Prochlorococcus marinus subsp. pastoris str. CCMP1986: one gene and its partner. Each later gene encodes a partner of the first gene's protein in a complex. Links are inferred from orthologs where the notes say so. Each region holds a gene or a part of one and is shown in the gene's direction. Other genes may lie near its edges.

The links.
Region 2: the proteins of dnaB (region 1) and dnaG are in contact, whole or in part, in a crystal structure (PDB 2R6A), measured with the Geobacillus stearothermophilus proteins. The link is inferred for Prochlorococcus marinus subsp. pastoris str. CCMP1986 from one-to-one orthologs. Residues at the interface, in WP_033016901.1 of Geobacillus stearothermophilus: Ser13, Glu15, Ala16, Gln18, Glu91, Leu92, Asp94, Ala95, Val96, Pro97, Thr98, Ala99, Ala100, Asn101, Tyr104, Tyr105, Ile108; in WP_049624496.1 of Geobacillus stearothermophilus: Lys456, Leu457, Leu458, Pro459, Ala460, Asn463, Ala464, Leu467, Leu535, Leu536, Ile537, Ala538, Gln544, Glu545, Asp548, Tyr549, His552.

The regions. Positions count from the first base shown.
Region 1 is NC_005072.1:1,605,576-1,608,456, forward strand. It holds dnaB (replicative DNA helicase), read left to right. Parts: upstream 1-690; coding sequence 691-2,073; downstream 2,074-2,881. Other genes in the region: TX50_RS08930 (acyl-CoA desaturase), read left to right, coding at 1-156; rplI (50S ribosomal protein L9), read left to right, coding at 177-632; mnmG (tRNA uridine-5-carboxymethylaminomethyl(34) synthesis enzyme MnmG), read left to right, coding at 2,085-2,881. UniProt on the Escherichia coli protein: The main replicative DNA helicase, it participates in initiation and elongation during chromosome replication. Travels ahead of the DNA replisome, separating dsDNA into templates for DNA synthesis.
Region 2 is NC_005072.1:894,072-902,239, reverse strand. The notes cover bases 2,821-5,768. They hold dnaG (DNA primase), read left to right. Parts: upstream 2,821-3,250; coding sequence 3,251-5,287; downstream 5,288-5,768. Other genes in these bases: TX50_RS04995 (Y-family DNA polymerase), read right to left, coding at 5,766-5,768; TX50_RS05000 (hypothetical protein), read right to left, coding at 5,301-5,756; TX50_RS05010 (DMT family transporter), read right to left, coding at 2,821-3,152. Outside these bases: TX50_RS05035 (DNA polymerase III subunit alpha), read left to right, coding at 1-452; TX50_RS05030 (PAM68 family protein), read right to left, coding at 454-900; rpsO (30S ribosomal protein S15), read right to left, coding at 910-1,179; Holliday junction branch migration protein RuvA, read right to left, coding at 1,231-1,890; TX50_RS05015 (glycine zipper 2TM domain-containing protein), read right to left, coding at 1,891-2,241; more of TX50_RS05010, read right to left, coding at 2,265-2,820; more of TX50_RS04995, read right to left, coding at 5,769-7,058; TX50_RS04990 (LexA family protein), read right to left, coding at 7,055-7,441; TX50_RS04985 (23S rRNA (pseudouridine(1915)-N(3))-methyltransferase RlmH), read right to left, coding at 7,562-7,975; TX50_RS04980 (hypothetical protein), read right to left, coding at 7,996-8,168. UniProt on the Escherichia coli protein: RNA polymerase that catalyzes the synthesis of short RNA molecules used as primers for DNA polymerase during DNA replication.

The DNA.
Region 1 (2,881 bases):
GGAGAAGGATGGCATAATAATCATCATGCATTTCCTAATTCAGCTAGACAGGGATTATTTAGAGGCCAAATTGATTTAACATGGGAACATATTAAGATTCTTGCCAAATTAGGATTCGCAAAAAAAGTAAAATTACCCTCTAGGTCTTATTATTAAATATATAAATAAATATTTTCATGGCTAAAAGAGTAAAAGTCGTTTTAACAGAATCAGTTGCCACTCTTGGTAGAGATGGTGATGTTGTAGAAGTAGCGCCTGGTTATGCAAGGAATTTTTTATTGCCATTTGGTAAAGCAGCTAATGTAACTCCTTCAATTCTGAAACAAATTGAACGAAAAAGAGCAAAAGAAAAAATTGCTGCAGAGAAAGTAAAACAAGAAGCTATTGATTTTAAAACCGCACTAGCAACCATTGGTAGATTTACAATCAAGAAACAAGTTGGAGAAGATGGTGTCCTTTTTGGAACTGTTACAAATGGAGATGTTGCTGAAGCTATAGAGGCAGCTACGAAAAAAGATATTGATAGAAGAGACATAACTGTCCCAGATATTCATAATTTAGGTTCTTTCGTTGCAAAGATAAAACTACATCAAGAAGTAAGTGCGGAAGTAAACATTGAAGTAACAAGTTAATAACTTTGTTGCATTATTTGGAAAAGTAGTCAGAGTATATATCTAAGTCTTTAAGTACATGGTTTCAGTTCCTTTTTCAAATAATGGGTCTAATAAGAATTTTAAAAAGGACTTTAATAATGAAAACGCTGGTTTAGTTCCTCCCCAAAATATTCAAGCAGAAGAAGCTGTTTTAGGTGGAATTTTACTTGATCCTGATGCGATAGGAAGGATTGCAGACTTGATTAAACCAGAAGCCTTTTATATAAATGCTCATCAAGAGATATATAAAACCGCGTTAATGTTGCATACACAAGGCAAACCTACAGATCTAACTTCAATGAGTGCATGGCTTGCTGACAATGGATCACTTGAAAAGATTGGAGGCAATTCTAAATTAGTAGAACTTGTAGAAAATGTTTCTTCAACAGCTTCAATAGAACAAGTTGCTAATTTAATTAGTGATAAATTTATAAGGAGACAACTCATCCGATCTGGGAATGAGGTTGTTCAACTAGGATTTGATCAAACACAAGAAACCAATGAAGTTTTAGATAAGGCAGAACAGAAAATTTTTGAAATTAGTCAAGAAAAACCGACAAAAGGTCTGACCCAAGCGGCAGAAATTCTTACAAGTACTTTTAATGAAATAGAGTCCAGATCATTAGGAACATCTGTAGCTGGTATTCCAGTAAATTTTTATGACCTTGACGCAATGACTCAAGGCTTTCAAAGGAGTGATCTAATAATTGTGGCAGGAAGACCCTCAATGGGAAAAACTTCAATGGTTTTAAACCTAGCAAAAAATGTAGCTCAATCTCAGGATCTTCCAGTTTGTGTATTTAGCCTTGAGATGAGCAAAGAACAACTTACATATAGATTACTTTCTATGGAAGTAGGTATAGAAAGCGGAAGATTAAGAACCGGAAGACTACAACAAGAAGAATGGCCTTTACTTGGAGAAGGAATTAACTCTTTAGGTCAACTGCCAATTTTTATTGATGATAAGCCTAATTTAAGTGTTTTAGAAATGAGGTCTCTATGCAGAAGATTAATAGCTGAGCAGAAAAAAGAACTTGGTTTAATAGTTATTGACTACTTACAACTAATGGAGGGTACAACACCTGATAACAGAGTTCAAGAGCTATCTCGTATCACTAGAGGTCTCAAAAGTATGGCAAGAGAGTTAAAAGTACCAGTAGTTGCTTTATCTCAATTAAGTAGAGGAGTTGAATCAAGAACAAATAAAAGACCTATGTTAAGTGACCTTAGAGAATCCGGATCTATAGAACAAGATGCCGACTTAGTATTAATGATTTACAGAGATGAGTATTACAATCCAGAAACTGAAGACAGAGGAATAACTGAAATTATTGTCACGAAACACAGAAACGGCCCTGTTGGAACTGTTAAATTATTATTTGAACCCCAATTTACAAGATTTAGAAACTTAGCCAACTAATCATCACGATAATGAAAGATCCACAATCCCCAAATGAGTCTTTTGACATTATTGTTATTGGAGGGGGACATGCAGGTTGTGAAGCTGCAATTACGACAGCAAAATTAGGATTTTCTACTGCGTTATTTACAATAAATTTAGATAGGATTGCTTGGCAACCATGTAATCCAGCTGTAGGTGGGCCAGCAAAAAGTCAATTAGTCCATGAGATTGATGCTTTAGGAGGAATCATTGGACAATTAGCTGATGAAACTGCAATCCAAAAAAGAATTTTAAATGCGAGTAGGGGGCCAGCCGTTTGGGCATTAAGGGCTCAAACAGACAAAAGAGAATACTCTAAACGAATGATAGAAATACTCCAAAACACAGATAATCTTTCGTTAAAGGAGGCTATGATTACTGAATTAGTAATAAAAGAGGCTGAAACTTTTTCCAATAACTTAAAGAATAAGACTAAAAAAATCAAAGGTGTAAAAACTTTTTTTGGAACCTACTATTATGCAAAATCAATAATAATTACTGCAGGAACTTTTTTGGAAGGAAGAATCTGGATAGGTAATAAATCAATGTCTGCAGGGAGATCTGGAGAGCAAGCGGCACAAGGATTAACGCAAAGCTTACATAATCTTGGAATAAAAACTGAGCGATTAAAAACTGGAACTCCTGCAAGAGTTGATAAAAAGAGTATTTCTTTTGATGAATTAGATATTCAACCAAGTACAGCTTCAGATAAATATTTTTCGTTTGATCCCAAAATCAAAAACAATATGCCGCAAGTAAGTTGTCATATAACAAGAACAACTTTAAA
Region 2 (8,168 bases), 710 kb from region 1 along the record:
GCGACAGAATGGCTATTGTGCAACTTGAAGATCTTTCTGGAAGTTGCGAGGCAATAGTATTCCCTAAAACGTATTGTCGATTATCTGAATTTTTACTTACTGATACAAGACTATTAGTCTGGGGCACTATTGATAAAAAAAGTGATAAGACTCAATTAATTATTGATGACTGCAGAGAAATTGATAACTTAAAGTTACTTGTCATTAATCTTGATAGTTCCCAAGCCTCAGATATAAGAATTCAAAACACAATAAGAGATTGTTTAGTTAAATTTAAACCAGATAGAGATAAATGTGGAATTAAAATTCCAGTATTAGCTGCTGTTAGAAATAATGACTCTATAACTTATGTTAAGTTTGGAGATCAATTTTGTGTTGGAGATATTCTTGGTGTTTCGAAATTACTCTCTGATAAGTCTTTTCAAGTAAATTTGAAATCTATGATTGCATAATTTACTTTTTCTCATCAAAGTTTTGAGATGCTGGTTTAAATGCAGCCTTTGCTCTTTGAATATTTAAGGGGATATTTTCTATACCAAAAAAACTTCCTGGTTCTTTATCCCAACTAGCAGATAATATTCCAAAACTTAACCCCCCTAGTCCTAATAAAAAGAATAATGCTGATATTGCTATTGTTGAAGAAGGAGGAATTTCAGCAATATTTCTTGTGACGATTATATAACTTATAACAAACACTGACATACCCATAATTGTTGGTATTCCAGCCGTAAAAAAGATTCTCCTAGCCATTCTGTCAGCTACATATTTTGGTATACCGCTAGATTGTTTGCTTTTTTGGGTTAATGATGGAACTTTCTTTTCAATATTTCTAAAGGCATCGACCTCAGATATTTTTTTCTTTTTTGAAAGATTTTTCTTTTTAGCTTGTTTTTTCTTCATCAATGGAAATCATCCTCTGATTCCAATTTTTTTAATTAGATCTTGATAGTTTTGGGGATTTTTACCTTTTATGTATGATAGTAACCTTTTTCTTTTTCCTATCATTTTTAATAGGCCCTGTCTTGATGCATAATCGTGAATATTTCCCTGTAGATGGTCACTTAATTTTGAAATTCTTTCAGAAAGCATAGCAACTTGCACCTCAACAGATCCTGTATCTGTTGCATGTACTTGATGCGATTCAATTAGTTTCTGTTTTTCCGCTGTATCTAGAGTCATGAAAATTATCTACCTTTAGACATATTACTACGTTACTGGTCTAAATTACTACTATTTATGGTCTAAATAATTCATGGCTTCTTTTAATAAATTTTCAAAAGAAATAGATTCTTTTTCTAAGGATGAATTTTTAATATTATTAATAAGTTTTGGAAATAGGTTTTTAATTTCTTTCTTAGAATAGTTTAAAGATTGAAGTGTTAAATCAATATCTTTAAAAATTGAATCTAAGTCTTTATTTTTTTCTAGGAAATTATTTATATTTAAATTCTCTTTTTCAATTTCTTTATTAATTACCTTACTTTTCAGCTCAAGGATTATTCGTTCAGTCATTTTTTGCCCAATACCTTGAACAGTACTAATCGATTTTTTGTCATTATTAGATATTGCCGTAATTAATTGATTTAAGGAAAATTTATTTAATAAAGACATCCCGATTTGGGAGCCTATACCTTTAATATTTAAAATTTGAATAAAGAAATCTCTTTGGTCCTTGGTGCTAAAACCAAAGAGCATATCAGAATCTTCTTTTTTTATATGTTTTAGCCAGAGGATTATTTCCTTTTCAGAAATCTTATTTGAATTGATATCAAAAAATACTGATTCTAGGGTCTGAATTTCATAACCTAATCCCTGACAGTTTACTAAAATATAAAATTTATTATTAGCTTGCCATGAACTTACTAATTCTCCCTTTATCCAACTAATCAATTAACCACCATCCACCTGACATCCAATTAGAGCACCTGCTGTGCCTCCTGCTGGGACAGCCCAAAATCTATCTTTGCCTCTAGATGAAGAGAGAGCTATTCCAGCTCCAAGTAGTCCGCCTATTACTGATCCCTCACTACAGTCATTGTCATCAATATTTTTGGCCTTTTCTCCTCCACATGGAATTTCAACATCAATTTCGTAATTTCTTACATAACCAGGACTTGATTTTGTACCGGGAATATATTCTTCCCTATATTCAGTCCTAGTGCATGTTACAGATTTAGGAGTTGATGCTTTTACTTGGAGAAATGGATAAAGACTGAAAAATGCTAATAAGAAAAATTTCATTAGAAACATACTTTTTTTTAATTTTAAATCTTTTTTAGTTTTTTGCTAGTAGATATAATAGTTCCTAACAAAACAAGTACCGCACCAACAATAAAGTTAATATTTATTAGTTCATTGAAGAACAGGATTCCCCATAAAGAGCCAAAAAGTACTTGCAAATAATTTATCCTAGCCGCTTCTGAGGTTGGTAATTTCTTTAATCCAATTGTTAAAAATGTTTGTCCAGCTTGGGTAAACATTCCTATACCTAATATCCAAATTAAATCATTAATATTTGGTGTCACCCAATTGAAAAATACAATTGGAGATAATGTTATTACGGATATTAAAGGAAAATATTTAATTATTATGAAAATATCTTCTGTTAATGATAGTTTTTTTACAGTTATGTAAGCTAGGGCTGTTGATATAGCACCAAGAAATGCTATTAATACCGTAAATTTATCTAACTCAATGTTTAAACTCGATAATTGATAGGGATTTAAGATTATTAATATTCCTAACCATCCTGTTATGGATGCAATAATCAGATTTTTATTAATCTTTTCATTAATTAAAATTCCTGCAAAAATAGATATGAATATAGGGTATGTATATTGAATAACAGTAGAAATATTTAAAGGCATATTTTTAATAGCATAAAATATACAAACCAAAGCTATCGTCCCTAAGATGCCCCTTAAAATTAGTAATGGTTTGTTCTTTCCCCAGGGATTTAAATTTTTTTTGTTTATTATCATAGAGGTAATGAACAAGCTTAATAATGATCTAAAAAATACTAATTCATATATAGGTATTCTTGTATCGATTTTTTTTACGCAAACAGTCATGAGGCTGAAGAAAAACGATGCCAATATTAAATTTACTTTTTTAAATGAATTATTCTTTTGATTAAAAAATTCTATAAGCATTACTAAAAATATTTTTATTGTGAAATTAAGTAGATTCTTTTAAAAATTTGACCTATAACAAAATGATTATTAGGAATTCTTTTTAGAAAAATAAATAAATGGGACCTTCCATACATCCAAGAACTATTCAGGAGGTTAAAGATAAGGCAGATATTGTAGATGTTATTTCTGAACATATTGTATTAAAGAAAAAGGGAAAAGAATTTGTTGGTATATGCCCTTTTCATGATGATAGTAAGCCATCTATGACAGTTTCTCCTGCAAAACAATTTTATTATTGTTTCTCTTGTGGAGCTGGGGGTAATTCTATTAAATTTTTGATGGAGTTTACTCGTAATAACTTTACTGATGTTGTTCTTTCACTTGCAAAAAAGAATGATATTAATGTAATAAATGTTGATGGGCCTCAGCAAGAAATATATAAAAAACAATTATCTAGGAGAGAGGAACTTTATAAGATTCTTCGTGTAACAAAGGAATGGTTTAAGTCTCAATTAAATAATTCCTTGGGTAAGGAGGCACATCATTATTTAACTTCACAACGAAATTTAAATATTAAAAATATTAATGATTTTGAATTAGGTTATGCTCCTAATTCATGGAATGATTTATTCAATTATCTTTCAAAAGTTGAGAAATTTCCTTTAAAGTTAATTTTAAGTGCAGGTCTTGTTGTCTCAAAGGATAATACTGATAAGGTTTACGATCGCTTTAGAAATAGATTGATAGTTCCTATTTTTGATATGCAAGGGCGTGTAGTTGCTTTTGGAGGCAGATCTCTTGATGGTCAGGAACCTAAATATTTAAATTCTCCCGAAACTGAAGTTTTTGAGAAGGGTAAAATGTTGTTTGCTTTTGATAAAGCATCCAGCAATATTAGAAAACGAGACAAGGCAGTGGTAGTGGAAGGTTATTTCGATGTTATTTCACTTCATTCAAAAGGAATTACTAATTCTGTCGCTTCTCTTGGAACGGCATTAAACAAATATCAGATTTCACAACTTTGTAGATGTACTGATAGTAAAAATATAATAATAAACTTTGATTCTGATAATGCAGGAAGATTAGCTACAAAAAGAGTTATAAACGAAGTTGAAAGTTTATCTCTTCACGATCAAATAAACTTAAAAATCCTAGAAATAAAATCATCAAAAGATCCTGACGAGTATCTTAAAGAAAATACACCAGAAGACTATTTTAATTTAATAGATAATGCTTCTTTTTGGATTGATTGGGAGATTGATCAGATTTTTGATAATAAAGACTTATCTAAATCTGATATTTTTCAGAACGTTATTTCTTCGTTAGTTAAGTTATTAAGCAAATTTCCTCAATCTGCTACAAGAACTCACTATTTGCAAAAAGTCTCTGAAAGATTAAGCATGGGTCAAGCAAGATTAGCTATTAAATTTGAAGAAGACTTAAGAAAACAAGTTAAAGGATTTCGTTGGCATGGTAGATCAAAAAAATTTGAACAACCAAGTGAAGTTAGTCAGCGTGAAAAAAATGAATCAGAGATTATTTATTACTATTTGCATTGCCCTGAACATAGACTTTTTATTCGTGAAGAATTACTTAAAAGAGAAATTAACATCTTCAATACTGAATACATTCGTCTTGTTTGGGAATCTATTTCAACAATAGAAGTAAATAATTTAAGTGCAAATTATTTAGATGATTTGAAAGATCCCAATAATAAACAATTAAATAATGAATTTACTTCAATAAACTTGATTTCATTATTGCCTGATCATTTAGCTCTTAATGATTTAGAAGTCTCAAATAAAATCAATACTTTTATTAATCCAGATGAATTATTTTTAACCACTTTAAAAAATTCTAAACATAATCTTCTGGGTACTTTATCACTTCTTGAAAGATATAAATCATTAAAAAGATGTAGACATCTTATTGAATCCTGGGGTTCGCAAAGACTAAAAACTTTGGAAAACTGTATTTCTATTTTAATCGATAATTCTTCCTTAGAACCTACAGATTCTAATAAAGAGATTGAAGATGTATTCAAAGATTTAAACTCTGATGCTATAAAATTTCAAGAATTATATTACCTAGAAAGAGAACATATCAATTTTCTTGATAAACAACGTTGTGGGAATTTTTCTTCTAACCAATAAATTTTTTAAGAATTTATAAACAATAACTTTTCATTATCTCTTTTACTTTTCTTGGCTTGTCTTCCATAACATAAGCCTCTAACTCTTTAGAATAATTTCCAGATAATTGTACTGAGGAATTTAAAGCTTTTAATTTTCCTGAATGAATTTTATCTTCTATATTTTTTATTATCCCTGTAGGTTTATTGTTATTGCATGACTGGACTAGATGTGTCGTCTCATGCCTTAAAGCTCTTCTTATATAAAGATTTGTTTTGTGATTATCATGACGTTCGCCTTCTTTATATCCTCCTAATTTTTTAGCATTTTCGGTGCAAATAACTATCACTTTTTCTCTTCTTTTGTAAAAACCAACAAATTTTTTATCAATAGTACAAAGAGCTGTATTTTCTTCTATTGAATTATTTGACTTATTGATCAGCTCTATTATCTCTTTATCGATTTTGCTTAAAAATAATATAAATTCCATATTCCATTCTTATATCATTATATTTGGAATTTTTCTAATATCTGTTGTAGATCCAGAACTTAATGAATTTCTATTCATTGCCCATTCTTGTGGTTTTTTTGTAATTGCCCATGTAATTACTTCATTATTAAATTTTTTATTCAAGGAGTCAATTGTTTTCATAAGACGGATTGATTTTTTTGATTCCTCTTGAGATTCGTAATTGATAATTGATTGCTGTAAATATTTGCAATTAGTTAAATCCTGCATCAAAACCCCAGCTTTTGATAATTTATATTCCGGAGTATAAATTTCTTTAGATAATGCAAGTACTGTTTTTAAAATAGTACTTGTATTATCTGTTGCATTTATAAGTTTTTTATAAGCACTTTTGTGATAAGGATGATTTGAATAATGACTAGTTCTTACAAATATAGTAATGGCAGATGATTTTAAGCTTTGACTTCTCATTTTCTCGGACGCTTTTATTGCATAAATTGCTAATGCTTGAGTTAAATCTTCTAATTTTGTGATTGGTTTTCCAAAGCTTCTACTTACTTGAATCTCTTTTTTTGGCTTCTTAATTATTTCTATCGGAAGACATTTATTACCTTTTAATTCCATTTGTAATCTTTTCCCTATGATCCCTAATTTCTTAATTATTTCATCTTCATCCATATCTCTGAATTCTTTTGCATTTTTAATCCCTTTGCTTTGTAACCAATTAGATGTTTGTTTACCAATACCCCATATTTTTTCTACACTAATTTTTCTTAAGTAATCATTATCATTATAGATCCTAGCTAAATCAAATATTCCTGCGGAAGAATCTATATTCTTAGCTAGATTATTAGCAATTTTTGCTCTTACTTTGTTTTCTGCTATTCCTATTGTTAATGTTATTCCTAGATTTTGATATATTAAGCACCTTACTTTTCTTGCCCAAGGATTTAAATTCTTATCTTTAGGTCTAAGAATTGAGATAAAGGCTTCATCAATAGAATAAATCTCTATCTCTTCAGAATAGTCCTTTAATAAATTCATTAATCTCTTGCTCATATCACCATAGAGCGAATAATTGGAACTTAGGACTGCAACTCCTAAGTTATTCAAACTTTCTTTGACTTTAAAATAAGGAATTCCCATTTTTATTTTCAAAGCACGAGCTTCAGGGCTTCTTGCGATAATGCATCCGTCGTTATTAGATAATATTACTACTGGTTTATTCCTTAAATTGGGGTTGATACTTTGTTCGCACGATGCGTAGAAATTATTGGCATCTATAAGAGCTATTGCTTCAGTATTTGAGCTTTTACTTTTCATAAGTAACTATGTATTGAATAGATTACAACTCCCCAAATTTGTATATCAATATGATTTCTAAAACTGAAGTCTGGATATTTATGATTTTCTGCTTTTAAATATAATTCATTATTTTTTATGGATAATCTTTTTATAGTAAATTCTCCATCTATCATCGCAATAATAATATTTCCTGGTTTAGCAGTTAGACTCTTATCTACTATTATTAAATCTTTATCTTTAATTCCTGAATTGATCATTGAGTCGCCTTTGACTCTAAGAAAAAAAGTACTAAAAGGATTAGATATTAAATGCTCGTTCAAATCAATATTTTCTTCAGCATAGTCATCTGCAGGAGAGGGAAAACCTGCTGAGACCGAATCACTTAATAATGGAATCTTCACCTTTTTAAAAGTTAAATCAGAAGAATACGAAATTCTTTAATAGTACATATATACTATATATTAAAAACTTAAAATTGTGGTTGTCTTAAGAGGTTTATGTATTAATCTTAAATCTTCTGTTTAGGCGCGATGATAAGGCGAATTATTAGAAATAGAAATAGCTCTGTAAATTTGTTCAATAAGAATTAATCTTGCAAGTTCATGAGGAAAAGTAAGAGGAGAGAGGCTTAGTAGAAGATTTGATTTATCTTTAATATCTGAAGGGATTCCATCTGCGTCCCCAATAAGAAAATTAATTTTTTTATTTTTAAAATTTAAAAGTAAGGAAGTTAGTTCTATTGAATTAAAGGATTGACCTTCTTCAGTAAGGCAAATAATAATATTATTAACTCGAATATTATCAATATTAAAACTCTTAGATTCATTAATAATAAGATCAGGCATTCTTTTTTTGTATTGATTAATTCCTTCTCTTATCCAATTTTTTTTTATTTTACCAATAGCATTTATTGATAATCTGTTAGTTTGAAGCATAGAAAAAAAGAAAAATTTCTTTATTCATCAAGAAGATAATTAAATTCGTCATATAGTTCTTCCTCTGTCGATAGATTCTCTGATGTATTAGTTTTTCTAGAATTTATATTATGAAAAACGTCCTCACTTTGTTTTAATAATTGATTTGCAGCTGATGTCTCATTTATATTATCGGAGTTATCAATTATAGAAT